3 regions of the Lacticaseibacillus sp. 53-4 genome follow, and region 1 is predicted to be linked to each of the others. Evidence: predicted binding sites of a transcription regulator. Region 1 holds the regulator's gene; each other region holds the start of a gene.
The links. The regulator NrdR, encoded in region 1, represses ribonucleotide reductase genes. The targets are predictions, from matches to a motif close to ACACNATATATNGTGT.
Positions count from the first base shown of each region.

Region 2: nrdD (anaerobic ribonucleoside-triphosphate reductase) is a predicted target of NrdR. The motif match lies at 6,637-6,652, and genes of this name have one in related genera.
Region 3: nrdH (glutaredoxin-like protein NrdH) is a predicted target of NrdR. The motif match lies at 2,069-2,084, and genes of this name have one in related genera.

Region 1 is NZ_BOLT01000002.1:14,079-24,091, forward strand. It holds gene infC (translation initiation factor IF-3) at 1-444, opposite strand, end outside; gene thrS (threonine--tRNA ligase) at 702-2,678, opposite strand; gene dnaI (primosomal protein DnaI) at 3,004-3,927, opposite strand; gene JUF21_RS00980 (replication initiation and membrane attachment family protein) at 3,908-5,281, opposite strand; gene nrdR (transcriptional regulator NrdR) at 5,336-5,806, opposite strand; gene coaE (dephospho-CoA kinase) at 5,860-6,456, opposite strand; gene mutM (bifunctional DNA-formamidopyrimidine glycosylase/DNA-(apurinic or apyrimidinic site) lyase) at 6,453-7,301, opposite strand; gene polA (DNA polymerase I) at 7,325-9,961, opposite strand.
Region 2 is NZ_BOLT01000005.1:17,495-27,507, forward strand. It holds gene JUF21_RS03170 (hypothetical protein) at 36-1,091, opposite strand; gene thiD (bifunctional hydroxymethylpyrimidine kinase/phosphomethylpyrimidine kinase) at 1,254-2,087, opposite strand; gene JUF21_RS03180 (hypothetical protein) at 2,184-3,236, opposite strand; gene JUF21_RS03185 (SbcC family exonuclease) at 3,229-4,068, opposite strand; gene JUF21_RS03190 (MFS transporter) at 4,264-5,421, shown strand; tRNA gene JUF21_RS03195 (tRNA-Ala) at 5,930-6,002, shown strand; tRNA gene JUF21_RS03200 (tRNA-Ala) at 6,135-6,207, shown strand; gene JUF21_RS03205 (hypothetical protein) at 6,325-6,495, opposite strand; gene nrdD (anaerobic ribonucleoside-triphosphate reductase) at 6,765-8,951, shown strand; gene JUF21_RS03215 (transporter substrate-binding domain-containing protein) at 9,126-9,923, shown strand; gene JUF21_RS03220 (amino acid ABC transporter permease) at 9,954-10,013, shown strand, end outside.
Region 3 is NZ_BOLT01000004.1:44,070-54,082, reverse strand. It holds gene nrdE (class 1b ribonucleoside-diphosphate reductase subunit alpha) at 1-1,722, opposite strand, end outside; gene nrdH (glutaredoxin-like protein NrdH) at 1,770-2,000, opposite strand; gene JUF21_RS02730 (hypothetical protein) at 2,248-2,574, shown strand; gene cls (cardiolipin synthase) at 2,711-4,186, opposite strand; gene JUF21_RS02720 (reverse transcriptase-like protein) at 4,336-4,734, opposite strand; gene JUF21_RS02715 (EbsA family protein) at 4,759-5,160, shown strand; gene JUF21_RS02710 (formate--tetrahydrofolate ligase) at 5,163-6,836, shown strand; gene lspA (signal peptidase II) at 6,849-7,304, shown strand; gene JUF21_RS02700 (RluA family pseudouridine synthase) at 7,295-8,215, shown strand; gene pyrR (bifunctional pyr operon transcriptional regulator/uracil phosphoribosyltransferase PyrR) at 8,366-8,914, shown strand; gene JUF21_RS02690 (uracil-xanthine permease family protein) at 8,916-10,013, shown strand, end outside.

The DNA.
Region 1 (10,013 bases):
GTCTTTCAACGCTTCGGCCATTTGTTCCAGGACTTTTCGACCCAAGTCCTTATGGGTGATTGCCCGCCCTCGGAACCGCACAGAAACCTTGACCTTGTCCCCTTTTTCCAGGAACTTCTGCGCGTTCTTCAGACGAGTGTTGAAATCAGCTTCGCCGATCGTCGGGCTCAACCGAATTTCTTTGATGCTGATGGTTTTTTGCTTCTTGCGTGCTTCGCGCTGCTTCTTCTGCAGCTCGAACCGGAACTTGCCGAAATCCATGATGCGGGCAACTGGCGGCTTGGCAGTCGGCGAAACCAGAACTAGGTCCAGGTTTGCCGTCGATGCAAGTTCCATCGCCTCGCTCGTGCTCTTGACGCCAAGTTGTTCACCATGTTGGTCGATCAAGCGGACTTCGCGGGCGCGGATCCCATCGTTGACCATCATATCTCGTGCTATGGCAATTCACCTCCGAATTAATTTCGAGAAAAGCAAAAAACGGCGAGCGCAGTGTGCGCCCGCCGTCGATTATCTACCGATCATTTACCTAGAGGCCAGTGGCGTGGGTGAGAAGCGGGAACTTCTGCTTTTTCTCAACTTTCTAATCATACACGCCCGCACCCGGCGCGTCAAGCTTTTCAACAGGGGGCCGGGTCCAAATTTTCAACAGGGGGCCGGGTCCAAAAGAAAAGGGCACGCCCCTTTTTCCCCAAACGCTTCAGTTACTTGTCAAGGTTAGCCTGGCCTTCGCCGCGCTTGTGCTTCCCGTCGCGACTGTAGTTCTTGATCTCGGCTTCGACCGATTCAATGAACAAGTTGGCCGGCATCTCCTCGCCGTCGGACTCACCATAGCGGCGAACCGACACGGCGGCAGCGTTAACTTCCTTGTCCCCGACCACGACCGTGTAAGGAATCTTCTGGGTCTGAGCTTCACGAATCTTGTAGCCCATCTGCTCGTTGCGGCTGTCCAGGTCGACGCGCAGGCCGGCCTTGACCATCTTATCCTTCAGCAGCTTGGCGTACTCGAGGTGCTGATCCAGCGAAACTGGGATCAGTTCGACCTGGGTTGGGGCCAACCAGGTTGGGAACGCCCCTTTGTAGATTTCCGTCAGGTAGGCAATGAATCGCTCCATCGTGCCGACAATGCCGCGGTGGATCATGACTGGGCGGTGGTTTTCACCATCGGCGCCGACGTAGCTCAGGTCAAAGCGCTCTGGGAGCATGAAGTCCAGCTGAATGGTCGACATGGTTTCCTCGTTGCCCAGGGCCGTCTTGGTCTGGATGTCGAGCTTCGGGCCGTAGAAGGCGGCTTCGCCTTCAGCCTCGTAGTAGTCAAGGCCCAGGTCGTCCATGGCGCCCTTCAGCATGCTCTGGCTGCGGGTCCACATTTCGTTATCATCGAAGTACTTCTCGGTGTTCTTAGGATCGCGGTACGACAGCCGGAAGGTGTAATCGGAGATGTTGAAGTCTTCGTAAACGGCCATGATCAGCTTCAGGATCTTCTTGAACTCGTCTTGGACCTGATCCAAAGCGACAAAGGTGTGGCCATCGTTCAGGGTCATTTCCCGGACCCGCTGAAGGCCAGACAATGCCCCGGACTTTTCGTAGCGGTGCATCATGCCCAGTTCGGCGATGCGCAACGGCAGCTCACGGTATGAGCGAATGTGGTGCTTGAAAATCTGGATGTGGCTCGGGCAGTTCATTGGCCGCAGCTCCAGCATTTCGCCGTCGCCCATGTCCATCGGTGGGAACATGTCATCGCGGTAGTGATCCCAGTGGCCGGAGGTCTTATACGCATCCACGTTCATCAAAACTGGGGTGTAGACGTGTTCGTAACCATCGGCGATTTCCTTGTCGATGATGTAGCGCTCGATGATGCGGCGAATAGTGGCGCCTTTTGGCATCCAGTACGGCAGGCCGGCACCGACCTTAGGATCCACGAAGAACAGATCCAGGTCGCGGCCAATCACGCGGTGGTCGCGCTCCTTGGCTTCCTGACGGCGCTTGCCGTCTGCTTCCAGGTCGGCTTCCTTGTAGTAGGCCGTCGCGTAGATCCGCTGCAGCATCGGGTTGGACGACTTGCCCTGCCAGTACGCCCCAGCAACCGACAGCAGCTTGAAGTGCTTGAGGTCCTTCAGGTTGGGCAGCAGCACGCTTTCCTCAAAGTCGCAGAAGTCGCCGAGCTTGAAGCCGTTGACTTCATCGCCCTTGATGGCATCGATCAGCTGCACCTTGTACGGTTCGTCGGCAAAGGCCTTTTTCGCGTCGGCCTTGCTCATGCTGATTTTTTCAATTGGCGCATTGGCCTTGATGATTTCCTTCATCTTCGCGTCGATCGCCGGCAGCTGGTCGACGGTCAGCTGGCCGTCTTCACGGTCGGTATCGTAGTAGAAGCCGTCATCTGCGGCCTCGCCTTCGCCCAAGCGCACTTCTGGGTGCAGTGCCTTGATGGCCGCAGCCAGCACAAACGCACCAGTCTGGCGCAGCACGTTAAGCCCTTCAGCGGAGTCCTTGGTGATGATTTCCAGGCTGCCATCAGCCTTCAGCGCATCGTTCAGCCCAATCAGCTGATCGTTGTACTTGCCGGCTACGGCCTTTTTGGCTAGGCTGTTGGCAATGCTTTTAGCAACGTCCAGCGTCGAAACGCCGGCGTCAAATTCTTTGATGCTGTTATCTGGTAACGTGATCTTGATTGACATAGCCATTCTCCTTTTGTGACGAAAAACAAAAAAATCGCCTCGAGTGTCAATTGACACTCGGGACGATTTTGCTCGCGGTTCCACCCGATTTGAAAGCACTGCTTTCCACTCGTTGCGCGTAACCTGCGCTGCGGGGGCCCGAAGGCCAGTCTCGGAAAGTGGTGCGGACGTCGATGCCTGGCTTTCAGCTCTGCCAGAACTCTCTGGATGGGACTTCCTTTTTGCTTCCGTCTTTGATACTTAGATTAAACCACAGCCCCTGGCGCGGTGCAAGGCTTACTCGGTAAAAAGTTCACGAATGGTGCACTAGTGTGCGCCCTGTTTGTCAGGCGTTGCGGCGGTCTGGCCCGCCGACCGTGATTTCCTTGGCCAAGAAGCGCACGCGCTCCATGATGCGCTGCGCCTTGACCGGCTCGTCGGCCTTGCCGGTTTCGCTGCCAGACAGAAACGCCGTCAGCTCCTGCATATTTTTGTTCGATGTAAACAAGGTTGGGAGTTCTTCCTGCATCCGGTACTGCAAAATCACGCCGAGCACCTCATCGCGGACCCAGGCGCTCCAGGCTTCGGCCCCGATATCGTCGATCATCAGCACCTTGGCCTTCTTGATGCGGTCGGTTTTGGCCAGCACGGAGTTGTCCGCAATGGCGCCTTTCATTTCCACCGCAAAGGTCGGGTAATGCAGCATGGTCGAGGCGATGCCCTGTTTGGCCAAGTCGTTCGCGATGGCGCCCAGCAGGTAAGTTTTACCGACGCCGAACGGCCCAGTCAGGTACAGACCCTTGTGAAATTGGTCCGGCGCCTCGGCCATTCCCATGGTGAAGTCGAGCGCGGACGACAGCGCCGCGCTGCGGTCGCTGGGATCGTAAGTCTCAAGGCTTGCCGACTTAATCGCTTTGGGCATGTTCAAAGCGGTGATCAGGCGCGCCTGGGCCGCTTGGGCGTCCTGCGCCACCTTCTCCGGCGTGGCCGTGTAAGTGATATCGATCAACCCATTGGAGGCGACTAACTGCGGCTGGTAGCCCGGCGCGATCAACGGGTCCCCGGCCGCCAGCCGATCACGGGCCGTGACGAACTCGTAAATCTTGGCCGCGCTGCGGCTGACTGCATCAGGGGCCAACTGGCGCTGATTGGCCTTCAAAAAGGCTTGCACGTCAGGGTCGGCGACAGCGTCTTGCATCATCTTGCGGTATTCCGCGGTCATTTGCCGCTGGTCCATGATCTTGGCTAGTTCATCCTTCATGGGTTTCATCGCTGTCATCCTTTCTCATGGCGCGCAGTTTGGCCAGTTTGGCTTCGATTGCGGCCGTCTCCGCCGGATCTGCCGCAGCGCTGCTGGCCTGATACGGCTTATCTAACCAGTCTGGCTTGGCCTCTTGGCGCGCCGGCTGCGTCTTGCGCTTGCGCGGTTGACTTTGCTTTTGCTGATAGTCCTTGATTTCCTGCAGCGCCCGCTCGGGGCTGTCGACGCCGGCCGCCAGCCAGCGGTTGGCAATCGCGTCCAGCAGTGCCTGATTGACGCTGTCGTAATTCTGCAGAATGTAGTCGATCAAGATATTAATGGTCGCGTTGTCGAAGACATTCCGCGAAGCCAGTTTGCGCACCGCCTGCAGCTCATTAGAGGCGACGAACAGCTGCGCGTTCTTGCGGTGCTTAGCGGCCTCCAAAAACTCGCGCGGCGGCGTGCTTTTGGCTTGCTGGATCAGCGCCTGCTCGCTGGTGGAAAGCGCCGGGCTTGCTGCGGCCGCCGGTGCCGCTTGAGCCGGCTGGGCACTGCCCTTTGGCGCCAGGTGAGGCGCCTGCTTCTGGTAGGCTTGCTCCACGATTTGGCGCAACGCGCGCAGGCTTAGCTCGCCGGTCGCCCGGTTGGTCGCCTGCTGTATGAAGCGCGCAAACACCGGCGGCGTCAGCCCGTAAAAGGTGGCCAGCTGGGCCAAAGCGGCGCGATGTTGCCCAATTTGGCCGCCTCGCAGCCCACTTTTGGTGGTGAGCGCTTCAAGCAGCTCCCAGTCGTAGCTGGCTCCGTCGCTCAAGGAGACCGCCGGCAGTGGCTTTTCCGCCACCTGCCGCTTGGCCTCCTTGGTCGCCGCATTTGGCGCCACCGACGTCAGCTGGAACACGTCCAGCAAGTTCGCCGACACGTCGCGCCAGGTCTGGGCCCTAACGGTGTGAATCGTATACCGGTTGGCCAGCTGAGTGAACCGCACTTCCCCGACCCGGTCGAACAGCAGCAAGCTCAGCGTGTCGTCCTGGAAAAAGCGATCCGCCGCAACCGGCCGGTACAGCTCATAGGCCCAATAGCGGCCGCCGGCGTCGGTCGAGGTGTAGGTCTTCATCAGGCCCAGCGCTTCCAGTCGCACGCGCGCCGCGTACAGCGTATCTAGATCCACGCCGAGCAGGTCCATCAAAGCTGTTTGCTTGCGGCGGTCGGCCGCGCCAGGCTGGCGCCGGGAATCGTTCCAGAGGCTGAGGTAAAGGGCGAGCGCGACGGGGCCAATCAGCGGCTGGTAAAGGTGCACGGCGACGTCTTGATCGAGGTCGCTAAAGTAAGTTGCCTGAACCACGATGAAATCGTCCTGTGCCATGTAGCTGCTGGGTTTGGTCACGCTGATCCCTCCTTTACTCAAAAAAGTGGCGTCGGTCGCCCCACGCCGGTTGGTTTACTTTCCTTGATCCTTTTCGCGCTTCATCATGTCCTGCAGTTCCTGCATGAACACGGACATGTCTTTGAACTGCCGGTAGACTGAGGCAAAGCGAATGTATGCCACGTCGTCAACTTCGGCCAGCTGCTTCATCACAAACTCGCCAATCTGCTGGCTCGAAACCTCGTTTTCGCCAATCGCGCGCAGCTTGTTTTCGACATTTTCGACGATTTTCTGCATCTGTTCCATGGTGACCGGCCGCTTTTCAGCCGCGCGGATCAGGCCCTTGAGAATCTTCTCGCGGCTGAATTCCTCGCGCGTGCCGTTCTTCTTGATCACCAAAAGCGGCGTCTGCTCGACCCGCTCAAAGGTGGTGAAGCGAAAGCCGCAGTTCTCGCATTCCCGGCGCCGGCGAATCGCACGGCCGCCGTCTGTGGGCCGAGAATCGACGACCCGCGAACTATTATGATGACAATGTGGGCAGAGCACAGGCACACCTTCTTCATTTTGATACTACATTATACCACGGGGCAATTTAACAATCACCGGCTCAAGTGGGCCAACAGCTCCTCGACCTGCTGCTTGCGCACTGCCGGCCCTTGCGAGTTATCGATCAAAAAGTCCGCACGCTGAATCTTCTCGCTAAGCGGCAGCTGCGCCTGGATGCGCGCCTGGGCTTGCGCCTGAGTCAGCCCGTCGCGGGCCATCAGCCGCTCAAGCTGCATGTTCGGCGGCAGCGTCACCACGGCCACCCCGTCAAAACTGTCTTCGTAATGCGTTTCGTACAGCAGCGGGATCTCCCCCACCACCACCTTGGCCGCAGTCGCCTTGGCCGCGGCCAGCGCGTCTTCAATGGCGGCCCGCAGGTACGGATGGTCGATGGCATTCAGCTGGGCAAGCTTTGCGGCGTCGTTGAATACAATGTCGCCCAGTGCCTTGCGGTCGAGCGACCCGTCAGACCGGATCACACCGGGGCCAAACGCCGCTTCGATTTTGCGCAGCGCCGGGCGGCCAGGCTCGACAATTTCGCGCGCGACCTCGTCGGCATCCACGACCGGACACCCGTGCCGGCGAAACTCGCCTGCCACGGTACTTTTACCGGTGGCAATCCCGCCGGTCAATCCTAAAACATACGTCATCTTACCTTGCGCTTCCTCAGTTTCTGACAGTGGGAACAAAAGTGTGTGCCCCGCTGGCCCACTTTGATTTTGACGATCGTCGTGCCGCACCGATCGCAAGGCGTCCCTTCACGGTCGTAAACGTGCAACTCATCCTGCATCGCCCCGCGCTTTCCAGTCGCGTCCACAAACGAGTGAACGCTGGTGCCGCCAAGCCGGATCGCCTTTTGCAGCTCGGCGATAATGTTATCATGCAGCAGCCGGGCTTCTTTTTTGGTGATAGTCGAAGCCGGCTGGGCCGGGTGCAGCTGGCTGAGCCACAGGCTTTCGTCGGCGTAGATATTGCCGACCCCGGCCACCACAGTTTGGTCCAAAATCACCGACTTGATCGGCGCCTTGCGCTTGTGAATCGTCTGGTAAAATGCAGCGGCGTCAAACGTTTCCAGTGTCGGCTCCGGGCCCATTTTGGCCAGGCCTGGCACCACGGTTCCTTCGCTGCCGGTCTTCACCAGCTGCATGCGGCCAAACTTGCGCATGTCCAAGTACCGGAGCTGCGATCCATCCGTGAAGGTCAAGGCAACGTGCCAAAACCGTGGGGCCGGATCATCCTGCCTGAGCGCCAGCTGGTACTTGCCTTCCATACGCAGGTGCGACACCAAGGTCACGGCGTTGTCAAAGCGGATCAGCAGGTATTTGCCCCGCCGGTCAATCTGGTCAATGGTCGCGCCTTTCAGCACTTGATTAAAGTGAAAAACGCCGCCGATCAGGATTTTCTCCCAGTCGGTCGTCACCTTTTGGACCGTTTTGCCGACGATCAACCCCGTCAGGCCGAGGCGCACATTTTCAACTTCTGGTAGTTCTGGCATTAGACCGGGCCTTCCTCATCTGTTTATTTGGCATCAAACCAGGTGTTGCCGTAGTGGCTTTCCACCTTCAGCGGCACGTCCAGCGCCACTGCCGAATCCATCACCTTAGGCACCAGGGCGGCGAGTTGGGCCATTTCCTCAGCGGGCCCCTCAAAAATCAGTTCATCGTGGACCTGCAGCAGCATGCGCGACTGCAGGTGATGCTCATCAAGCATTTGCTGCATACGGATCATCGCGACCTTGATGATGTCGGCCGCACTGCCTTGAATCGGCGTGTTCATCGCGGTGCGCTCGGCAAACTGGCGCAGGTTGAAGTTGCGTGAGTGGATGTCGTTCAGATAGCGGCGGCGGTGAAACAGCGTTTCGACGTAGCCTTTTTCGCGTGCAGTGGCAACCATCTTGTCCATGTAATCGTGGACCTGCGGGTACTGGGCGAAGTAGCCGTCGATGAAGGCCTTGGCTTGCGGGCGCGTGATGCCGATGTTCTTGGCCAGCCCAAAATCGGAGATGCCGTAAACGATCCCGAAGTTGGTGGCCTTGGCCTGCCGGCGCATGTCCGGGGTGACCTGATCCGGCGAATCCAGGTCAAAAATCTTCATCGCCGTGTTGGCGTGAATGTCGCGGTCCTCTTTGAAGGCCTCTTGCATATTCTTGTCACCGGAAATGTGCGCCAACACGCGCAATTCGATTTGCGAATAATCGGACGAGAAAATCTGCCAGCCTGGCTGGCTCGGCACAAAGGCCTGGCGCACCTGCTTGCCTTCATCGCGGGCCGGAATATTTTGCATGTTCGGGTCAACAGAAGACAGGCGGCCCGTCGCTGTCAGCGTCTGCAGATAGCGAGTGTGGATCTTCCCATCAGGCAGCACGGCCTTGAGCAAGCCGGCCACATAAGTCGACTGCAGCTTGGCCACGGTGCGGTAGTCCAGAATGTCCTGAACGATTGGGCTGGCGGATTTCAGTTGTTCCAGCACATCGACCGAGGTCGAATACCCGGTCTTGGTTTTTTTGATCACTGGCAGGTTGAGTTTTTCAAACAGCACCTCGCCCAGCTGCTTGGGCGAATTCAGGTTGAACTTGAGCCCGGCCTCACCGTAAATCCTTTCCTCGAGAACATGCATGGTGCTCGTCCACTGGTCGCCCATTTCGGTGAGCTTGGGCTGATCCAGCACGATGCCGGCGATTTCCATGCGCGCCAGCACCTTGGCCAGCGGCATTTCCATATCAGCAAACAGCTTAGTCTGATCCTGGTCGTCGAGGTCCTTCAGCAGGTGCGGCCGCAGCGTCAAAATGGCCTGGGCCTTTTCCGCAAAGTGCGTGAACAGCTTGGCGTCTTCGGGCACCTGGCGTTTGGCCCCTTTGCCATATACATCTGCGTCCAGCGGCAGCGTGTAATCGTGGTCCTCGGCGATTTGGCCGAAGTCGTTGCTGTTTTGATCCGGGTTCAGCAAATAAGACGCCAGCAGGACGTCGAACCCGATTTTAGGCAGCTTGAGGTCCAGCCGGTTGGCCGCCACCAGGTTGCGCTTGGCGTCGAACACCGCCAGCTCGTGGCTCGCCAGCCAGCTTGACAGCGGCTTGAGCGTCAGCAGCGTCACATCAGCCGAGACAAAAGTTTCGTCTTTTGTGCCGATGAAAAAGCCAATCTGCGGCGACACATGATAGTTGTCGTCAAGCATTTCAATTTCAAACGCCACCGGCAGATTAGTTTTGGGCAGCTGATCCAAATTCGCGTCGGTCAGCACGACGTAATGCAGGTTTTTCTTTGGCTCCTCAGCGGCATCCCCGGGCAGCTTTTTCAGCGCCTGGCGCATATCGAGGCGCGTGTACAGGTCGCGGAGCTTTTCAATGTCCGGCCCCTTGTAGGCAAGGTCATCCAGGCCAATTTCGATGGGGGCATCTTGATCGATGGTCGCCAAAGTTTGGCTCATGATGGCCTGGTCGTGGTCATTGATCAGGTTCTCCTTCATTTTGCTTGGCTTCAGGTCATCGATGTTCTTGTACAGGTTATCGATTGAGCCGAACTGGTGGAGCAGCTTGAGCGCGGTTTTCTCGCCGACCTTGGTGACGCCTGGATAGTTGTCAGACGTGTCGCCCATCAGGCCCTTGAGGTCGATGATCTGCTTGGGCTTCAGGCCCATGGTGTCTTCAATGTGCGCCGGCGTGAACGGCTCCAGTTCACCGACCCCCTTGCGCGTCACCTGAACCGTAACATTGTCGGTCGCCAGCTGCGTCAGATCGCGGTCGCCGGTGATGATGTCGGTGTGCCAGCCGCGGGCCTCGGCCTCGCGGGCCAGCGTCCCGATGATGTCATCGGCCTCGTAGTCCTGCAGGGCGTAGTGACGAATGCCGTGGTCCTCCAGCAGCTCATTGATGTATGGCAGCTGCTCGATGAACTCTGATGGCGCCTTTTGCCGCTGGCCCTTGTAGTCATCGAACATCTTGGTACGGAAAGTTCCACCGCTTTTGTCGAACGCGACCAGCACGTGCTGCGGCTTGAACTCATCCATGACGTTGTCGAGCATGTTGTTAAAGGTCATCACCGCATTGGTGTGAAGTCCGTCCTTGTTAGTAAACCGGTCCATCTGCGTGTACATCGCGTAAAACGCCCGAAACGCGAGCGAGCTGCCGTCGATCAGCAGTAATTTTTCTTGTGCCATAGCTGCCTCCTGTTCTGGTCTTTATTATAGCAGACCCGCTCTGGGATTTTTT
Region 2 (10,013 bases), on a different contig from region 1:
AAAAATTTTCGGGGCGGCTTTTTCTACTGTCTAACTTAAGGCGCCGGGATCGGATCACTTTCAAGCCAGCTCCAGGTGTAGTGGATCGAGCCGTCGCTAAACTGAATCGAATAGGCGCTGGCCTGGCGATTGGAGCCGGCGGCAGCTTGAGCAGCCTTCATTGCGGTTTCTGCCTCATGCATGGTGTCGAACAGGCCACCGATGCCGATCAGAGCGCGGTCGGCGTCACTGACCGAAGCGTCTGGTGCTTGCTGTTGGCTTGAGGCCGAATCAGCCTCGGGCCTGGTGGGCGCCTTCGAAGGCTGCTCCTCGGCTGGGGTCTTCGCAGGTTGGGCTGAACCCTTGGCTGCCGGGGCAGCTTTGGTTGTCTGACCATTTTCGGCTTGCTTGGCCGGTGCGGCAGGCGCTGCCTGCTCTGGGACCTGGGGCTCGGCCGCGTTAGCGTCTGGCGGGTTGGGTGCGACTTTTTCCTCCTGTTTCAGACTTTCGGCGATTGGGGTGTAGGTCTGCTTAAAGGCTGCCACCGGCACCTCCGCGATTGCCGCCTCTGCCGCCGCGACCGTTTGCGCGGTGGCGGGCCGGCGTTGGGCAGCGCGCAACTTAGCCAGGGCCGCGGTTTGAAGCGAGACCAGTGTCACCGGAGTTTTCGCGGCGGCTGCGTACTTTATATTGGCCGCCTCAAGCGTTCGGAAGGCCCGCTCCAGCGTGGTGCTGTCGTACTTCTGGTCGGTGATGACCTGGGTGGGGCCGAGCACCGCCGAAGCCTCGGAGCGGATGGCGACGTAGAGCTTGGCGTCTTTCAGCTGCTGGGCGGCTGCCCTTAAAATGACCTTCTGGTGCGCACTCAGCGCGGTGTGGTGGCGTTCGGCCTGCTGGTAGGCGTAATTCGCCTGATTCAAGTAGGCGCTGGCCAAATTGCTTTTGGGGTCGGCAATGAAGGCGGGCTTGTGCAGCGCCTGCGTCGCCTCGGTCACACGCTGCACTGAACGGGCGGCCGCATCGGTTTGGCTGAGCTGATGGTGAACGACTAGACCAATGCCCGCCGCAAGCGCGACACTGATCGTGATCAACAGGGCAACTGGTCGTTTCATAGGAATTTCCCCTTTCCCAAAAATGGTGATGATTGATTGTACTATATCACGTTTTTGAAGGCGGTTTAACCTTTAAGGGACCCAGGTGACAGCATTGTTAGCAGGGGACTCAAAAGGCCCGCTCGCACGCGCCTTCGGTGAGTGGGCCTCTTTAAGTTCAGGTTAGGCCTGAGGATCTGTTTTCGGCTGGACCAATGGGTTGGCCCAGTGGTTGATTGGCCCAAACTTATGGCCGACCGGGATCTCATGCGCGATGGCCGTGTCGACAAAATGTTTGGCGAGCCGGATGGCGTCCTCAAGGTCGGTGCCCTTGCCCAGTTCGGCGGTGATGACGGCGCTGAGGGTGTCGCCGGTGCCGTTCTTGCGCTCGGTGTCGTAGTACGGTCCGGTCAGCCAGAAGCGCTTGCCGGAATCCAGCAGCACATAGTCACTGACTTCGGTTTGGGTGGCGGAATCGTGGCGGCCTTTGAGCATCACGTTTTTGGCGCCCATGTTATGAATCGCTTCAGCAGCCTTGATAATCGCGTCCTTGTCCGTCAGCTTCATGCCGGTCAGGTGCTCGGCCTCATAGAAGTTGGGCGTGATGACATCCGCCATCGGGATCAGTACCGTCTTGAGGGTCTCGAAGGCCTCGGTTTCCAGCAGCATGTTGCCGTGCTTGGTGGAGATCACAGGATCCAGGACGAGCGGGCCAAAGTCGTACTTCTGCAGGTTGGCCGCGACGTTCTTGATGACCGCCGCGTCTGCCAGCATGCCGGTTTTCGCAGCGCGGATCTTTAAGTCTTCGCCGAGCGCCTTGAACTGGCTGTCGATGAACGACAGCGGCATCACCTGACTATCGTGAATACCGTAGGAGTTGCCTGCGACTGCAGCAGTCAAAATCAATGTGCCATAGGTGCCGCGCATGAAAAAGCTGTGCAGATCGGCCTGTGCCCCGGCACTGCCATCGCTGTCGACCCCCGCGATGGTCGCTACTTGTGGTAATTCGTTTGCCATATTCTCGCCCCTTCAGATCAGTATCGGACTTAATTGTACAAGGTTATCCAAAATAAGCAAACGAAAAGCGCCCGTTAAGGCGCTTTGTTTCGGCTTTTAGTTGAATGCCCGCCGCTGAGGCAGCACCGCCTTGAGCCACTGGCCGAAGAACGGATACTGATGGTTCAGCTCCATCACGTGGACGGTCGGTTCCGGGTAGTGCAGGACAATGCGGTTGTTTTCCGTGTCCAGCTTGATGTTGAGCACGTTGTGGTTCGGCAGGTCGAGGGCGTAGGCACCGCGGCCGGCCTGGCGCATCAAAATCGCGTTGTTGGACGCAATCACGAACAATTCGTCCAGCGCCGGGGAGTTCTCCGCCGCCCGCACGTTCACTTGCAGGCGCAGGTGCGCACCGACCAGCTCGTTCGGGATGGTGGTGGAGGCCCAGGTCAAGGTGTCGTCAGCAATGTCGTCGGCGCCCAGGTCCTTCCAGTCGTGGCCGTTGTCGTCCAGCACCTGGTAGCTGACCACACTGCCGTGATCTAGGGGCACGGCGACTTTAATGTTGCCGGAAGATTTAATTTCCACAGTGGTCGACAGCGGTTTGGAGTTGTCGAACTTGGTGGCAAAACTCAGCCCGTCGACTGGCTGCAGGACGGTTTCGTCAATGGTGGCGAAGCTGAAATCTGCGGTGTATAGCACTTTGATCATGGCCGCCAGCGCCTGCAGCTCGCCGTCTGTGTACCCCAGGTCAGGGTCTTTAGCGGTGATTTGAAGCAGGGTCGGCAGGTTCTTGGCGACCAAGCGGCCGTTCGGGGTCAGCGCGCCGTCGATGGCCATAAGCTCGGTGTTTTTGTCCGGGCTGGCCAGATAGATCGTGATGGTGCTGTGATCGCCGTCGCCTACTTGCGGCTCAAACCAGAGGCGCTCGGCAAAGGTGTTGTCGATTTGCTTGCTGGTGCGCAGGGCTTCGAGCAGCTTGTCAGCCATCAGCGCGGTGTAGCTGAGGGTCTCGGCCTGGATGGCAGGCAGGTTGCCTTGCCACAGCGGATCGTTGCGCAGAAAGGCCATGCGCTTGCTGTAGGCGATGGTGATCGCGTCGCGGGCTTGTCGCGCGTTCAAGTCACTCGTGGCGATTTTGGTGATCTCTTGATCTTTAAAATTAAGCATTAGCCTGTTCCTCCTTCAGCGCCAGTGCCTGCATGAAGTCATCCTGCAGGCTGCCCAGAATATTTTCAAACTGGTCAACGGAGCTGTAATTGGAAGTGACCGCTTGGTACTCGTAACGCGTGATTGCGGCGCCCACCTGGAGCTGGCGCTTCTGCGCATCGAAGGCTTCATCGGCGCTGGCCTTGGCGGAGTCAAAGCGGGCCCTGAGCTTACTCTGATCTGGCCCGGCCGGCTTGTGCGCCGGCGCACTGCCTTGGTCTTGGTCGGGATCCACGAAGCTCTTCAAAAAGCCGCGGACCCGCGAGCCAGTAGCCTCGGGCTGCGCGGTGTTGTCGGCAGCCGCGTCCGCTTCGGCGTCTTCCAGCTGACGGTGCAGCCGGTCGACTTCCTGGTAAGTATCCTTGCGCATGGCTTCGAGCTGGTGATCCAGAAAATGGTCCGGATCCTTGGCAAAGGCACGCAGCTGCGGCAGGATGGCGCGCTCGGCGTCAGTGCGCTGTACAATGTTGCGGGCGAAGACATCAATGCTGCCGAACTGGCGGCGGTGGTACCAGTCGCCGAAGAAGACCTCACCCTGATCGGACACCTCAAAAAACGGAATGTGCTCGCGCAAAAAGGCGATGAAGTCCTGCTGCAAAAAGTCGTGCAATTCGTGCACCGCGGACTTGTCATAAGCCAGGATGTAGCCCGGCGTTTCCGCCAATGTCAGACGCAGCGTCTCGGCGGTCTTATCGATTCCCTGATACAGATGATAGGTCGACCGATCGGCCCACGCCTGCGCGAATGTATTAAAAAAGTTATTTTGATAATTAAGGCTCGATTCTACTGTCATAGCATTTCCTCTCGCTTCTTAGCTGATACGTTCAGTTTACCGCAACCGTGAGGTCGGTGAAACCGGTGTTATCAAAAGTTTCCTTATAGAACGCAGAAATATGACCGTTGAAAATGAGAATGTGCCCATTTAGGCGGACAAAGCGCCAGCGCCCGGATAAAATAAATAGCAGACTGACTTTAGGAGGAAGGGCGCATGGCGAAGAAAACACTCACACTCAAGTGGCTTTTTCTGGGGTCTTTGATCACCAACACGGGGATTTCATTCATTTGGCCGCTGACGACAATCTACATGCACGAATACCTCGGCGAGTCGCTGACCGTTTCAGGCATCGTGTTGTTTTTCAATTCCGTGGCGATGATGCTGGGCAACCTGATCGGCGGCCGCCTGTTTGACCGCTGGTCACCGTACCGCACCATTTTGACCGGGATCGCCCTGGACGTGGGCACGTCACTTGCGCTGATTTTCTGGCACGGCTGGCCGGCCTATCCGCTGCTTTTGGTCGTCATGGGCTTTGGCTCAGGCCTGGTCAACACGGCGATCAACTCGTTTGCCACGCTTTCGACCAGCCGGCGCGCGAGTTATGTGTTTAATGTCCTGTACTTTATGCAAAATCTGGGCCTAGTGATTGGCACGCTGATCGTCGGGTACGTGCTGCCGCTGGGCATCGCCTGGATCTTCGCGCTGGCGTTCGTCATGTTTCTCATGTTCTTCGGGGTGGCGCTGGTGCACTTCAACGTGACGCCGCGGCCGAGCACCGAACGGGTCAAAGCCGCGAAGGCCGCGCGGCGGAATCCACACCTGATCAACATCATGCTGCTGCTTGCGACATTATTTTTGACCTGGGTCGCGTACGAGCAGTGGCAGAGCAACATTTCGACCTTCATGCTGAGCCTGGGCATGAACGTGCGCAATTACTCGTTTTTGTGGACCTTCAACGCCGTGCTGATCGTGCTCGGCCAGCCGATCTTGACCCTGTTTGACGATTGGCTCACGGCTCACTTGCGGCTGCGTCTCGGCGTCGGTTTTGCGCTGTTTGGCACCGCCTTTTTGCTGCTGATTCCGGCTCGTTCGTACTGGATGTTCGTGCTGGCGATGGGGGTGCTCACTCTGGGTGAGATTCTCGCGCTGCCCTCGGTGGCGACCTACGTGGACATGTACACCGACCTGACCGAAAAAGGCCGCTTTCAGGGCTACGTTCAAATGTTTGCGTCTGCGGGTCGGGCGGTTGGACCGCTCGCCGGGGCGCTGGTGATCGAGGCGGTGGGCTACCATCCGCTGTTTCTTGCGTTGGCGATTATTCTGTACGTGTCGATCGCGATTTTCTCGTGGCGAGCGGCCGCCGTTAGATAACTAATGCAATTCATAATTAATATTGTAAATGTTCATATTTTCTTCACAACTTATGGATATTATAAGAACATAGAAATGGCGCAAGCCTTTCTACCCCAACCCAATTTTCATTTTTACTCCTCCAAAGTAAAAATCGCCAAGTGGTCCCCCAAACCGCTTGGCCAACTCCTCAGGCCGCTGCCCAGCGGCCTTTTTTGATGCAAGGTGCACAGACTTGGCGTACTCAGGCTGATGATTAGCCTAGGCCGCGGCTTTGCCTGTGTAACAGGCGAAGTCGTTGCCGTAGCTAATCATTCGGCCGTTGCCAAGTCCGAGCCCAGTTAAGTAGGATGCGAAGGGTTCGCGCACTTAGGGGGACAGGTAGCTTAGGCGCGTGGGCGTTGTTGACTCGCAGCCCAGTTAGGCAAGGTGCCGAGGAACAACGATTCTAGATTCTATTCTCACCCACCCTTCGCCCAAAATCTTCTTTACAGCCGCGACGGGTATGCTACAATTAGTCTTGTGTTTTGGGTCCGTAGCTCAGTTGGGAGAGCGCTGCCTTCGCATGGCAGAGGTCGTGAGTTCGAATCTCATCGGATCCAGAGTGAAGATTGCTGCGCCTCTTCGGAGGCACAGCAATCTTTTTTTGCTTTGACCATCCCGCAGAAATTGTAAAAACCCGATACGAGACGCTTGCCAGCGCTACCATTTTTCGATAATCTATTACTTAGAAGGGGTCCTTAGCTCAGCTGGGAGAGTGCCTGCATGGCATGCAGGAGGTCGCGTGTTCAAGTCACGTAGGATCCAGAAGTCAAAAAAAGGCGTCGGTGCAATCAGCATAGTTGCTGAGGGCATCGGCTTTTTTTTTGCCGAACTTTTACGTGGCGTACTCAAAAAGCCGGCACGCGGCCGGCTCAACTGAGGTCATTTCTTGATAAATGTGACATATGCCCAGTACAGCCCGGCCACAATAGCCAGGAACAAGACAATCTTGATGATCAGACTGATGATGCCAGCCACGAGCGGCAACAGTATCAGTCCTAAGATGATGATCACGGCGATGACACCGATTTGTTTCCATTGCGCAGTTTCCATAGTGAGCCTCCATAAGATGATACTTTCAGTATAGCAAAGGCCGGGGACAACAGCGCGTTTCCAGGCGAAAATCCGTCTGAAGACTGAGGTGCCGGGCCTAGGTTTTCACGAAACCAGACGGTTCAAATTAAATCGTTCGCTATACAATATCTAGTGTTTTTGGCCAATTTGGACAGACTTTTTGCCATATATAGTGCCCATATAATCCGGAACGTGATAGAATGTTTCTATGATGTTCGAGTCTGAACAAAGGAACGGAGAGGGTATCCATGATCGATTTAAAAGTAAAAATCAACGTAAAAAAACGCGACGGGCGGATTGTCGACTTTGACCAAAGCAAGATCACGGCCGCGATCACGAAGGCGGCTAAGGCGGTGAACGGCGAACTCGCGCCGACCGACTACACGTTGATCGAATCGATCTCGGATGCCGCGGTTGCCACAATCACCGAGCGCTTCAGCAAGGACGTACGCATTCCCGAGGTGCAAAGCATCGTGGAGCAGGCGCTGCTTGACGCGCACCAGTACGACTGGGGTGAAGCCTACACGAAATACCGCGTGAAGCGCGATATTGAGCGGTCGAAGAAGGCCGACGTCAACTACAACGTCCAGAAGCTGCTGGACCGCGACTCGACTGTTGTGCACGAAAACGCCAATAAGGACTCGCGCGTCTTTTCGACCCAGCGGGACCTGACCGCCGGCGCCGTGGCCAAGGCCATCGGGCTGAAAATGCTGCCACCGGCCGTGGCAAATGCCCACCTGCGCGGCGATATTCACTGGCACGACCTCGACTACACGCCTTACATGGCCGAGACCAACTGCTGCCTGATCGACTTTAAGGAAATGCTCAATCACGGCTTTTGCATCGGCAACGCCGAAGTGGAGCCGGCTCACAGCATTCAGGTCGCCGTCACCCAGATGACGCAGATCATCGCGAACGTCGCGTCCAGCCAGTACGGCGGCTGCTCGTCGGACCGCACCGATGAAGTGCTCGCGCCGTTTGCGCAGAAGAATTACGAAAAGCACCTGCAGGAAGCCAAGGAGCTGCCGATCGATGCCGAAACAGCCGAGGCATACGCCAAGCGCCGCACCAAGAAGGATATTTACGACGCGCTGCAGACGCTCGAGTACCAGGTCAACACCTTGTACTCAACGCAGGGCCAGACGCCTTTTGTGACGGTCGGCTTCGGTCTGGGCACGAACTGGCTGGAACGCGAGATCCAAAAGGACATTCTCAAGATTCGCATTGATGGACTAGGCAAGGAGAAGCGCACCGCGATTTTTCCAAAGCTGGTCTTCACCATCAAAAAAGGGCTGAACCTGCACCCCGGCGATCCGAACTACGACATCAAGGAGCTGGCCGTCGAGTGCGCCACCAAGCGCATGTACCCGGACATTCTGTCGTACGACATGATTAAAAAGCTGACCGGTTCCTTCAAGGCGCCGATGGGCTGCCGGTCGTTTTTGCAGGGCTGGACGGATCCGGACACCGGCGAGGAAGTCAACGCCGGCCGCATGAACCTGGGTGTCATTACCGTCAACCTGCCGCGCATCGCGATGGAAAGCAAGGGCGACAAGGACAAGTTCTGGAAGATTCTCGAGCAGCGGCTCGACATCTGCAAGCAGGGCCTGGTGTACAAGGTCGAACGCGCCAAGCAGGCGACGCCGGAATCCGCGCCGATTCTGTACAAGTACGGCGCGTTCGGCAAGCGTCTGAATGATGACCAAAGCGTCGATGAGCTCTTCAAGAACTCGCGCGCCACGGTTTCGCTGGGCTACATCGGCTTGTACGAGGTCGGCACCGTCTTTTACGGCTCGGCCTGGGAGAAGAACCCGGAGGCCAAGGCCTTTTCCATCGACGTGGTCAAGGATCTGTACGAGCACTGCAAGCAGTGGGAGAAGCAGTACGGCTATCACTTCTCCGTTTACGGCACGCCGTCCGAAAGCTTGACCGACACCTTCTGCCGGCTGGATAAGAAGCGCTTCGGCGTGGTTAAAGACATCACGGACAAGGATTACTACACGAACTCCTTTCATTACGATGTCCGTAAGGCACCGACCCCGTTTGAAAAGCTCGACTTCGAAAAGGACTACCCGAAGTACTGCTCCGGCGGTTTCATTCACTACTGCGAGTACCCGAACCTGAAGCAAAACCCGAAGGCCCTGGAAGCCGTCTGGGACTATGCGTACGACAAGATCGGGTACCTGGGCACCAACACCCCGATTGACCAGTGCTTCGAGTGCGGGTTCAAGGGTGAGTTCAAGGCGACCGAAAAAGGCTACGAATGCCCGCAGTGCGGCAATCACAACCCGGACACCTGCGATGTCGTCAAGCGGCTGTGCGGCTACCTCGGCAACCCGAACAAGCGACCAATGGTTCACGGCCGTCAGGAAGAAATCCTGCACCGCAAGAAGCACATGGTCATCGGCAACGATGACCTGGCAGGTCAGGCCTAACTGTTGCCAACCAAAATGCCCCATTCGCTTTGGCGAGTGGGGTTTTCTGGTACCTGGTGCGGTCAGGATTCGCCGGGCGGTGGCCATTAAAAGAATCTGATTAGAAGCACTCGATTACCAAAAGTAAGTCGTGTATAATTGGTGGTGCTGATTTTCAGAAACGGAGGAAATTTCATGAAAAAATGGTTAATCGCGTTGGCTAGTCTGCTGATGGTGGGCGTGCTCGCCGCATGCGGCAACAGTCAAAGCAGCAGTAGCAAGGCGAACGATAACACTGTCAAGCTGGTGACGCCGAAGACCTTGACCATTGGCCTGGAAGGCACTTACCAGCCGTATAGCTACCATGAAAATGGCAAGCTGACCGGGTTTGAAGTTGAGCTGGGCAAGCAAATTGCCAAGGAGCTCAACTTAAAGCCGAAGTTTGTGGAGACCAAGTGGGACTCGCTGATTGCCGGCCTCAACGTCAACAAGTACGACCTGATCTTGAACAACGTGGCCAAGACCCCTGAGCGCGCCGCCAAGTATCGCTTCACGGTGCCATATACCTCAGGCAAGTCCGAGCTGGCGGTCAAAAAGGGCAACACGACCATTAAATCAATCAAGGACATCAAGGGCAAGAAAATGGCCCAAAGTGTCACCTCGAACAACGCGGCAAACGTGAAGAAGCTCGGCGGGGTGATTGTCCCAGTTGACGGCTTCGCCCAGTCGGTTACGCTGATCGAACAGGGCCGGGCGGATGGCACGGTCAATGACACCGCGTCCTTCCACTCCTACCTCAAGCAGCAGCCGAATGCGGATATTAAGCTGATTCCGGTCGGCAATGCGATTAAGGCCACGCCGGCGCGCGGCCTGCTGCGCAAAGACGAAGGCCCACTGCAAAAGCAGGTCACCAAGGCGATTGAAAAGCTGCGCAAGAACGGCCAGCTCGGTAAGCTCTCGAAGAAATACTTCGGCAGCGACATCACGAAATAATCGAGCGACGGTGAGAGAAGGAGGGATTTGATGAGTGCCTGGCAAATTGTGCTGAAGTCACTGCCGGAATTGCTGGTGGCGATGCTCAAG
Region 3 (10,013 bases), on a different contig from region 1:
GTGATACAAACCATCCTTCATGACCGCGGCTTTTAGATCAGCCCAATCCTGCTGCGTCGGGATTTTCACGTTTTTGAACAGCTCCTGAACCTTTGCGGTCTTCGGCGCCCAGGTCTGGTTGACGTACTTGTCGAAATACGAGCCATCGGCGTACTTGCTGGCCTTGAAGTTGTGGAAGGTCTCACCGCGCTCTGCGGCGATCTTGTTCGACGCCTTCAGGGTGTAATAGTTGAGCAGCAGGAAGTAGATGTTGGTGAAGTCGAGCGACTCCTCGTCCCCATACTGCATGTGGTTCAAGGCAAAGTAGGTGTGCAGGCCCATTGCGCCCAGGCCGATGGAGTGGGCGAGGTGGTTGCCGTGTTGAACCGACGGCACGACATCGATGTTGCTGCTGTCGGTGACATAGGTCAACGCGCGCACCATGGCCTCAACACTCTTGCCGAAGTCCTGGCTCTTCATGAGGTTCGGAATGTTAGTTGAACCCAGGTTGCAGGAAACATCGGTGCCCATCACGTCGTATTCCTGCTTGTTGTTGATCACGCTTGGCGTTTGCACCTGCATGATTTCCGAGCACAGGTTGGACATGATGATCTTGCCGGCGATCGGGCTGGCGTCGTTAGCGGTATCAATGTTAACGATGTACGGGTAGCCGGATTCCTGCTGGAGCTTAGAAATTTCGTTTTCCAGGTCGCGGGCCTTGATCTTGTACTTCTTGATCTTGGGGTTGGCGACCATGTTGTCGTATTCCTTGCTGATGTCAACGTAGGAGAATGGCTGGCCGTACTCGCGCTCCACGGAGTAAGGGGAGAACAGGTACATGTCAGCGTCTGCGGCAACCAGTTCGTAATACTTGTCTGGTACGATCACGCCGAGGCTCAGGGTCTTGACGCGGTACTTTTCGTCGGCGTTTTCCTTCTTGGCGCCCAGGAAGCTAATGATGTCTGGGTGGAAGACGTTCAGGTAAACGACCCCGGCCCCTTGGCGCTGGCCCAGCTGGTTAGAATAGGAAAAGCTGTCTTCCAGCAGCTTCATGACTGGCAGCACACCGCTGGCTGCGCCTTCGATGCCCTTGATCGGGGCCCCGGCTTCGCGCAGGTTCGACAGGGTCAAGCCGACCCCGCCGCCAATGCGGGAAAGCTCCAGCGCTGAGTTCACGGCGCGGCCGATGGAGTTCATATCATCGGCGATCTGCAGCAAGAAACAGGAAACCAATTCACCGCGGCGCAAGCGGCCGGCGTTCAGGAACGACGGGGTGGCCGGCTGGTAGCGCTGGTGGATCATTTCATCCGCCAGGGCCATCGCCAAGTCTTCGTTGCCATCCGCAAAGTACAGGGCATTCGAAAAGACGCGGTCTTTGAAGTCTTCCAAGTAGTACTGGTTGTCATCCGTCTTCAAGGCGTATTGGGCGTAAAACTTGTACGCCGCCATGAAGGACTTGAATTGGAACCCGGCGTTGGTCAGAAAATCGTTGATCTTTTCCAGGAAGGCTGGACTGTATTTATCCAGCATGGCCTTTTCGTAGTACTTGTTTTTGACCAAGTAGTCGAGCCTGTCCTGAAGGGAGGCGAAATGTTTGGTGTTTGGCGTCACATTCTCTTCAAGAAAGGCCGCCAGGGCCTGCTTATCTTTGGCCAGCGGAATCTGGCCATCAACGGGGATGTTGATCTCATTATTCAAGGCGTAGTATGAAACGTCTTCTGGTTTCAGCGTGCTTAATGCCATAATGTCACCACTTTCACAAAGTTAGGGAGATGAAAAAAGCTGGCCGATTAGCCAGCCAGCTGCTTCAATGCTTCTGGGCGGAACCCGTAGAAGGATTGCAATCCGTCAGCCTCAAGGACCGGCACAGCCTGGAAGCCTTTATCTTTCAAGTAGCTGATGTATTGAGGCTCTTCGTTAATGTTGTGTTCGGTGAATTGAATGTTGTGGGTCCGCAGGTAGTTCTTCGTCATGCGGCACTGCGGGCAGCCGTTCTTGGTAAACAATGTAATATTGCTCATATCAATCACTCTTTCTTGTTATCTTATGGGACTATCATACTCAATGTTGGGGGTGCGGTCAAGCAAAAACACCACATCTTGTGGCCAACGGATTTTCAGGCCTCAAGGTGTGGTGTTAAAGGTTTTGTACGTTTAGTATACCGCGACTGTCCAAATAAAAATAGCCTTTGGACACTATTTTTTTGTAAGTTTCTCAGGGTCCGGCCATTGACCTATAATAAAGACACAAGGTATCGGAGGTGAAAACATGAGTGATGACAAAAAAGCGGACGAAGCTGCCGCTGTCGACATGGTGGATGGCCTCATCGATTACGCCAGCAAGCACGGAATCAAAAGCCGCGACCTCGCGAAAACCCTGATCGAAGCCACTAAAAATGGCTTGGAAGGGGTCGATGCCCTGTTCAAAGATGGGGGCCTGGAGCGGCGAAGCGTTGAAGACCTTGCCACGGGGTATTTGATCGATCGCTATCACCTGGAAGGCGACGAACTGAAGGCCCGCCACGACGAAATGGTCAAGGCGGCTTTGGAGACGTTGCGCAAGCGTCCGGAAGCATTTGATAAATGGGTCAAATAAACCAGACTGAGAGATATACACGTTTAGTCCGAAACACAAGCGCCCCTGAGCTGCGATTCGTCTTAGAATCGCGACCCAGGGGCGCTGGCGTACTTTGGAAATTGAATAAGAGACACGTTTTTTGCTCTCTGATTGGTTACAGCACAGGGGAGAGAAGCCGTGAGAAATACTGCTTGAATCGCAGCCAGTGGCCTTGACTCTTGATCAGCGCCGGCGTCAGCAGCTGACTGTGCTTCAAGTCCTCATCAAACGCCGCCGTCAGCTGCTCAGCAATTTTGGCGTCGTAGATAAACGCGTTGACTTCAAAATTCAGCTTAAACGAGCGAATATCGAAGTTGGCTGAGCCGACACTGGCGACCACATCGTCGATCACCAGGGTCTTGGCGTGCAGGAAGCCGTTTTGGTAGTGGTAGATCTTAATCCCGTAGCGGCTCAGGTAATTGGCGTAGTACTGGGTCGCCCGGAAGATAAAGGGGTGATCGGGCATGTCCGGCACCATCACCTGGACGTCGATGCCGGCCAAGGCGGCGGTGATCAGCGCGTCCATGGCCGTGTCGTCGGGGATCAGGTACGGCGTCTGCAGGCGAATCGACTTGGTCGCGCTGGCGATCATCTTCACATAGCCGTACTTGATCTGCTGCGCGGAGGAATCTGGGCCGCTGGCGACGATTTGCATCGGCGCGCTCCCCAGGTGAATGTGGCGCGTCGCCAGATTTTCCGGCGACAGCGGCGCGACATCGATGTCGTAAGGCTCGGCCTGATCATCCGGCACGGTCGCATTCCAGTCCATCAGAAACTGCACCTTCAGCGCGTACACCGTATTGCCGCGAATGCGCAGGTGCGTGTCGCGCCAGAACCCGAATTTCTTTTTGCGGGACACGTACTGGTCGCCGACGTTAAAGCCGCCGATGAAGCCGATGTCGTCGTCGATCACAACGATTTTGCGGTGCAGCCGGTAGTTCAGCCGAAAATCGGTGATGAGGTGCTGCGAGGAAAAGTAGGCTTCCGCCTTGGCCCCAGCGGCCAACAGCGGCGCCCAGAACTTTTTGTTTGCGCCAAGGGAACCCCAGGCGTCGTAAAGGACCAGGACCTTGACGCCTTGCTTGGCTTTCTTGATCAACAGGTCCCGGAACTGGTTGCCCAGCTCGTCGTTGTAAAAGGTGTAATACTCCACAAAGACGTGGTCCGTCGCCGCTTCGATGTCTTCAAAAAGCTTGGCAAACTTTTTTTTGCCGTCGAAGAACAGGTCGACTGAGTTATCCCCCAGCACCGGCGCGCTGGCCGTGTTAAGAAACAAGGTGGTCAGCTCCTTGGCGGCCGTTGAGGTCACCGCGGCCGGCAGCAGGCGGCCGTGGGTGTTGGCGTGCTTTTGCATCGCCACAAAGGCCTTGGTCCCGCGTCGGTACTCGGTTTGGATCGCGTGCACCTTTTTGGTCGAGAGGCCGCGGCCAGCAAACAGGTAAATGCCAAACCCGATCACCGGCAGAAAAATCAGCACCAAAAGCCAAGCCCAGGTCGTGGAAATATCGCGCACCGACCGGAGCACGGTGAAAATGGCTGCAATGGTGTTGAGCAGCAGCACCAGTAAAATGATGATTGTAAGAAGAGACATGCACGCACCGCCTTTAATCGATTGATCGCCCGGCAAGCCGCCGGACCTCGTCTGTGGCCAATTTTGCCACGTCCGCAGGTAAAGGACAACCTGCATCGCCCTGTGACTTCATTATATAGAAGCAGTCAGGCGTAGTGCCACGAGTGGGCCTACCGTGCGGCCGCTTCCGCCTCATGCAGCCCTTGCTGGGCCAGCATGTGGGCCCCACGGTTGGCGTGGTCAGGGACCCACTGCCACAAGACCCACGAGAATTGCTTGGTCAAGGCGGTCAATTCTGTGACATAATCACCATAGTGCTTGGCGTAATGCTTATCCAGCGCCTCGATTACGAGCTTAGAATCACTGTAAAAGGTGACCGGACCAGTCAGGCCCAAGGCCAGCAGGCGCCTGAAGCCGGCAATGGCGGCCTCAAACTCCGCCTCATGATTGCTCATTTCGGGAAGCGGTAAGTGGGTCTGATCCTGCTGCCCTTCGGCGATGATCAAAATACCGATCCCGCCGAGTCCAATATTGCCTTTTGTCGCTGCATCTGTGTATAGTTTATTCATCGTTCTCCTTAAGGAAGTGGCTGTGTGAAAAACCGATTTTACGTTCAACCGGGCTGGCTCGATTTTACCATGTTTTGGGCCTTCATCATGATCGGCGTGAGTTTTGCCGTGGTCTTGCAAATGGAACTCATCGGCTACGGGCCGGTCAGCTGGCCGGCTGCCGCGCTCCTGGTGGTCGTGCTGGCGCTCGCGGCGTTGCAGATTCAACGCTCCCGCCTGGTGGTCGGCGCTGGCCGCGTCACGCTGCGCCGACTTTTACCTGGCAACTCACTGCAGATCGCACCTGAAGACGTGACGGCGGTGGCCTGGAAGAAGCAGACTTGCACACTGGTGACGCGGTCTTACGGTAAAATTACGTTTATTCATTTTGGCCATAATGACGCACTCAAGCAGGCATTGGCAGCCGTGCTGCCAGAAAGGGGTTAGTCGTGTCAGACATCGAAATTGCGCAGGCAAACGAACAAAGTGAAATGAAGCCGATCGAGGAGATCGGCGCTATGGTCGGCCTCACCCCAGACGAGCTCGAGCCTTACGGACGCAGCAAGGCCAAATTGACGCTTGCCGCGATGAAGCGGCTCAAAAGCAAGCCCTTGGGCAAGCTGGTGCTGGTCACCTCGATCAACCCGACCCCGGCCGGGGAAGGCAAGTCCACCGTGACCATCGGGTTAGGCGACGCGCTGCGCCTGCGTCAGCAAAACGCGGTGATCGCGCTGCGCGAACCCTCGCTGGGCCCGGTCATGGGCATGAAGGGCGGCGCCACCGGGGGCGGCTACTCCCAGGTGGTGCCGATGGAAGACATCAACCTGCACTTCACCGGTGACATGCACGCGCTGACCACTGCAGTCGACACGCTGGCGGCGCTGATCGACAACCACCTGCAGCAGGGCAACCAGCTGAACTTGGATCCGCGCCGCATCCAGTGGCGCCGCGTCCTGGACATCAACGACCGCGCACTGCGCCACGTCACCATCGGCCTGGGCGGCGTTACCTCAGGGGTGCCGCGTGAAACCGAGTTTGACATCACCGTTGCGAGCGAACTGATGGCGATTTTGTGCTTGGCAGATGGTCTTGGCGACTTGAAGCGCCGCATCGCCAAAATTGTCATCGGCTACACCTATGACCGCAAGCCGGTCACCGTTGATGACCTCGGGGTGACGGGCGCGATCGCGATGCTGCTGAGGGACGCGGTCAAACCAAACCTGGTGCAGACGCTGGCACACACGCCGGCCTTGATTCACGGCGGCCCGTTTGCCAACATTGCCCACGGGTGCAATTCGATCATCGCGACGCGGGCGGCGCTTGAAATGGGCGACATTGCACTGACCGAGGCCGGTTTTGGGGCCGATCTGGGCGGCGAAAAGTTTATGGACATTACCGCCCCGGCGCTGGGCAAAACGCCTGATGCGGTCGTGATTGTGGCGACCGTGCGCGCGCTCAAGTACAACGGCGGTCAGAAGCTGGCAGACCTCAAAACGGAAGATCTTGCCGCGCTGGAAAGCGGCTTTGCCAACCTCAAGCGCCACATACACAACATGAAACGCTACGGGGTTCCCGTCATCGTCGGCATCAACCAGTTTACATCGGACACGCCGGCCGAAATCAACCGGCTGGTTGAGCTTTGTGAGCAAGAAGGTACGACTGCCATTCCCGCCGACGTTTGGGGCAAAGGCGGCCAGGGTGGCCTAGCGTTGGCTGATGCGCTGCTCGCCGTGCTCAAGCAGCCGGCTGACTTCCGGCCGCTTTACGCCAATACCGATGCGGTTAAAGATAAGATCAACACGATCGTCACCCAAATTTACGGCGGCGCCAGTGTCGACTATGATCACAAGGCGGAGTTGGCGCTGCGGACCATCACCAAAAATGGTTGGTCTGACCTGCCAATCTGCATGGCCAAGACCCAGTACAGCTTTTCCGATAATGCCAAGGCGTTAGGCGCGCCATCTGGCTTCACCATTAACGTCCGCGACGTGACCCCGCGGCTCGGCGCCGGGTTCCTAGTCGTGATGACCGGCACCGTGCTCACCATGCCGGGGCTGCCCAAACAGCCCGCGGCCTTGAACATGGATGTCTCGGACGACGGTGTAATCTCAGGGTTGTTCTAACAAGGAGAGAATATGGTTTTATATCTGTTACTGGCAGCGGCCTTAGTAGTCGTCGATCAAGTGGTCAAAGCGTGGGTCGTCGCCCACCTCGCAGTGGGGGAAACCGTCGCGTTTCTGCCTGGCCTTGCGCTGACCCACCTGCAAAATGACGGTGCCGCCTTTTCAATGCTGCGCGGCCAGCAGTGGTTCTTTTACCTGATCACAGTGGTTTCTTTGATCGTCGTGTACTGGCTCTGGCGCGATGCCGGTCGCAGCCGGTTCTACAAACTTGCGCTGGCGCTGATCCTTGCCGGCACCATTGGCAACTTCATCGACCGCGTGCGCTTTGGCTCGGTCACGGACATGTTCGAAACCACGTTCATGAATTTCGCTATTTTTAATGTGGCGGATGCTTGCCTGACCGTCGGCGTCGTCATGGTGGTCATTTACCTGTTGTTCATCGATGGAAAAGGGGAAAAATCACGCTAGAATTGACCATCACGACGCAACGCGGCCGGCTGGACAAGGTGATCGCCGACAATTTTTCGGACATCTCCCGCTCGCAGGCGCAAAAATGGCTGGCCGCCGGGCTGGTGACGGTGAATGGCAAGGCGGCCAAGGGTAAAGAGCAGGTGAGCACCGGCGACGTGATCCGGCTTGATCCCCCCAAACCCAAACCGCTTGAAGCTGTCCCGCAGGACATGCCACTGGACATCATTTACGAAGACGACCAAGTGATTGTGGTCAACAAACCGCAAGGCATGGTCGTGCATCCTGCCCCCGGCCACCCCGATGGGACCTTGGTCAACGGGCTGCTGTTTCACACCAGTTTTTCCGGCATTAACGACGTGCTGCGGCCTGGCATCGTGCACCGCATTGACAAGGACACCAGCGGGCTGCTCATGGTCGCCAAAACGGCGCAGGCGCAAGTCAGCCTGTCCGCCCAGCTGAAGGCCAAGACGACCAAGCGTGAGTACTGGGCGATTGTCCACGGCGCGTTTCGCGACGAACAAGGCACCATCGACGCACCGCTGGCCAGAGACCCCAAGGACCGCAAACGCCAGGCCATCGTGCCAGGTGGGCGGCGCGCAGTCACGCATTACCAGGTGCTGGAGCAGTTTCCCCACTACGCGCTGATCAAGTGCGTGCTGGAAACCGGGCGCACCCACCAGATCCGCGTGCACATGGCTTCGATTCACCACCCGCTGGCCGGCGACCCGCTGTACGGCCCGCGGGTCACGCTGCCGGGTGCAGGTCAGTTCCTGCACGCCCGCACGCTGGGGTTCGTTCATCCGACAACCGGCAAATTCATGGAATTTTCCGTTGAGCCGCCAGCGCTGTTTCAAAAAACTTTGGCGGATCTGCGCGCTGGGATTGACAAGACCAGGCGCGTTCGCTAGACTGAGAACAACTTGATAAAGCACCTTTAACTAAGTCCAGAGAGGCTTGGAAGGGCACGTGTTTGCTGCGGCAAACGAAATTTTCGGCCAAAAGCCGCCTTCTATACCCGAACTGGATATGGCAGGCGGCTTTTTCGTGCAGAAAAGGGGATCATTATGGCAAAACAAGTAGTGGATGCAGTGACCATGCAGCGTGCGTTGACGCGCATCTCGTACGAAATCATCGAGCAGAACAAGGATCTGTCCGATCTGGTCATCGTGGGAATCAAAACCCGCGGGGTGTACCTGGCCAACCGGATCGCCGCGCGCTTGAATCAGTTGGAAAACTTGGCTGTGCCGGTCGGCGACCTCGACATTCGCCTGTATCGCGACGACGTGCACACCGCCGACTACCGGATGCAGCCGGACGTGAAGGGCTCAGACCTGCCGGTATCAATCACCAACAAGCATGTCATCCTGGTTGACGACGTCATTTTCACCGGCCGCACGATTCGCGCCGCGCTGGACGCCTTGATGGATCAGGGCCGGCCGCGCCAGATCAGCCTGGCCGTCCTGGTCGATCGCGGCCACCGCGAGCTGCCGATCCGGCCAGATTTTGTCGGCAAAAACATTCCGACTTCCCGCCACGAGGAAATTAACGTGCAAGTAAAGGAAATTGACGGGCAGGACGGCATCAGCATCGCCCAGCTGGAGGCATAGCATGGCCAAATTTCATGATGATGACGCAGTTTTAGACATTCACGATAAACCTGGCTTCGGTCAGTGGGTGGGCCTGTCCATCCAGCACTTGTTCGCCATGTTCGGCTCCACGGTGCTGGTGCCGATCCTGGTTGGCCTGGATCCCAGCATTGCGCTGTTTTCCAGCGGGGTCGGCACGCTGATTTACATCCTGATCACGCGCGGCAAGATTCCAGCCTACATGGGCTCCAGTTTCTCCTTCATCGTGGTGATGCAGTCGCTGATGAAAACCACCGGCTACCCGGGCATCGCGCAGGGCACTATCGCCGTCGGGTGCGTGTACCTGATCGTCGCCTTAATCGTGAACTTCGCCGGATCCGCCTGGATCGATAAGGCGCTGCCGCCGATCGTGGTGGGGCCGATCGTCATGGTCATCGGCCTGAGTCTGGCCGGCACTGCCGCGACCGACGCCACCATGCGCGCCGTGTCCGCGACCAAGAGCGTGTACGACATCCGCTACTTTGCCGTCGCCATGCTGACGTTGGCCTTCACGATCATTTACAACATGTACTTGAAGAAGTTCATCAGCCTGCTGCCGATTCTGCTGGGGCTGATCACCGGCTATGTCATCGCCTTGCTGTTCGGCATCGTGGACTTCACGCCGGTCATGCAGGCCAAGTGGTTCTCACTGCCGGCGTTTCAAATTCCGTTTCTCACGTACCAGCCCAAGTTTTACTGGGGCGCGGTGCTCTCGATGGCGCCAATCGCCTTCGTCACGATGACGGAGCACATGGGGCACATCATGGTGCTCGATGAAATGACTCACCGCAACTTCTTCAAGGATCCTGGCCTGAACCACACGCTGGCCGGAGACGGCACAGCCTCCATCATCGCCGGGTTCGTCGGCGGCCCGCCAGTCACCTCATACGGTGAAAACATCGGGGTCATGGCGATGACCAAGGTCCACAGTGTGTACGTGCTGGCCGGCGCTGGCATGTTCGCGGTGCTCTTCGCCTTCATCGGCAAGCTCAGCGCCTTGATCCGCACCATTCCAAGTCCGGTCATCGGCGGCATCTCATTTCTGCTGTTCGGCGTCATCGCCAGCAACGGGCTCAAGGTC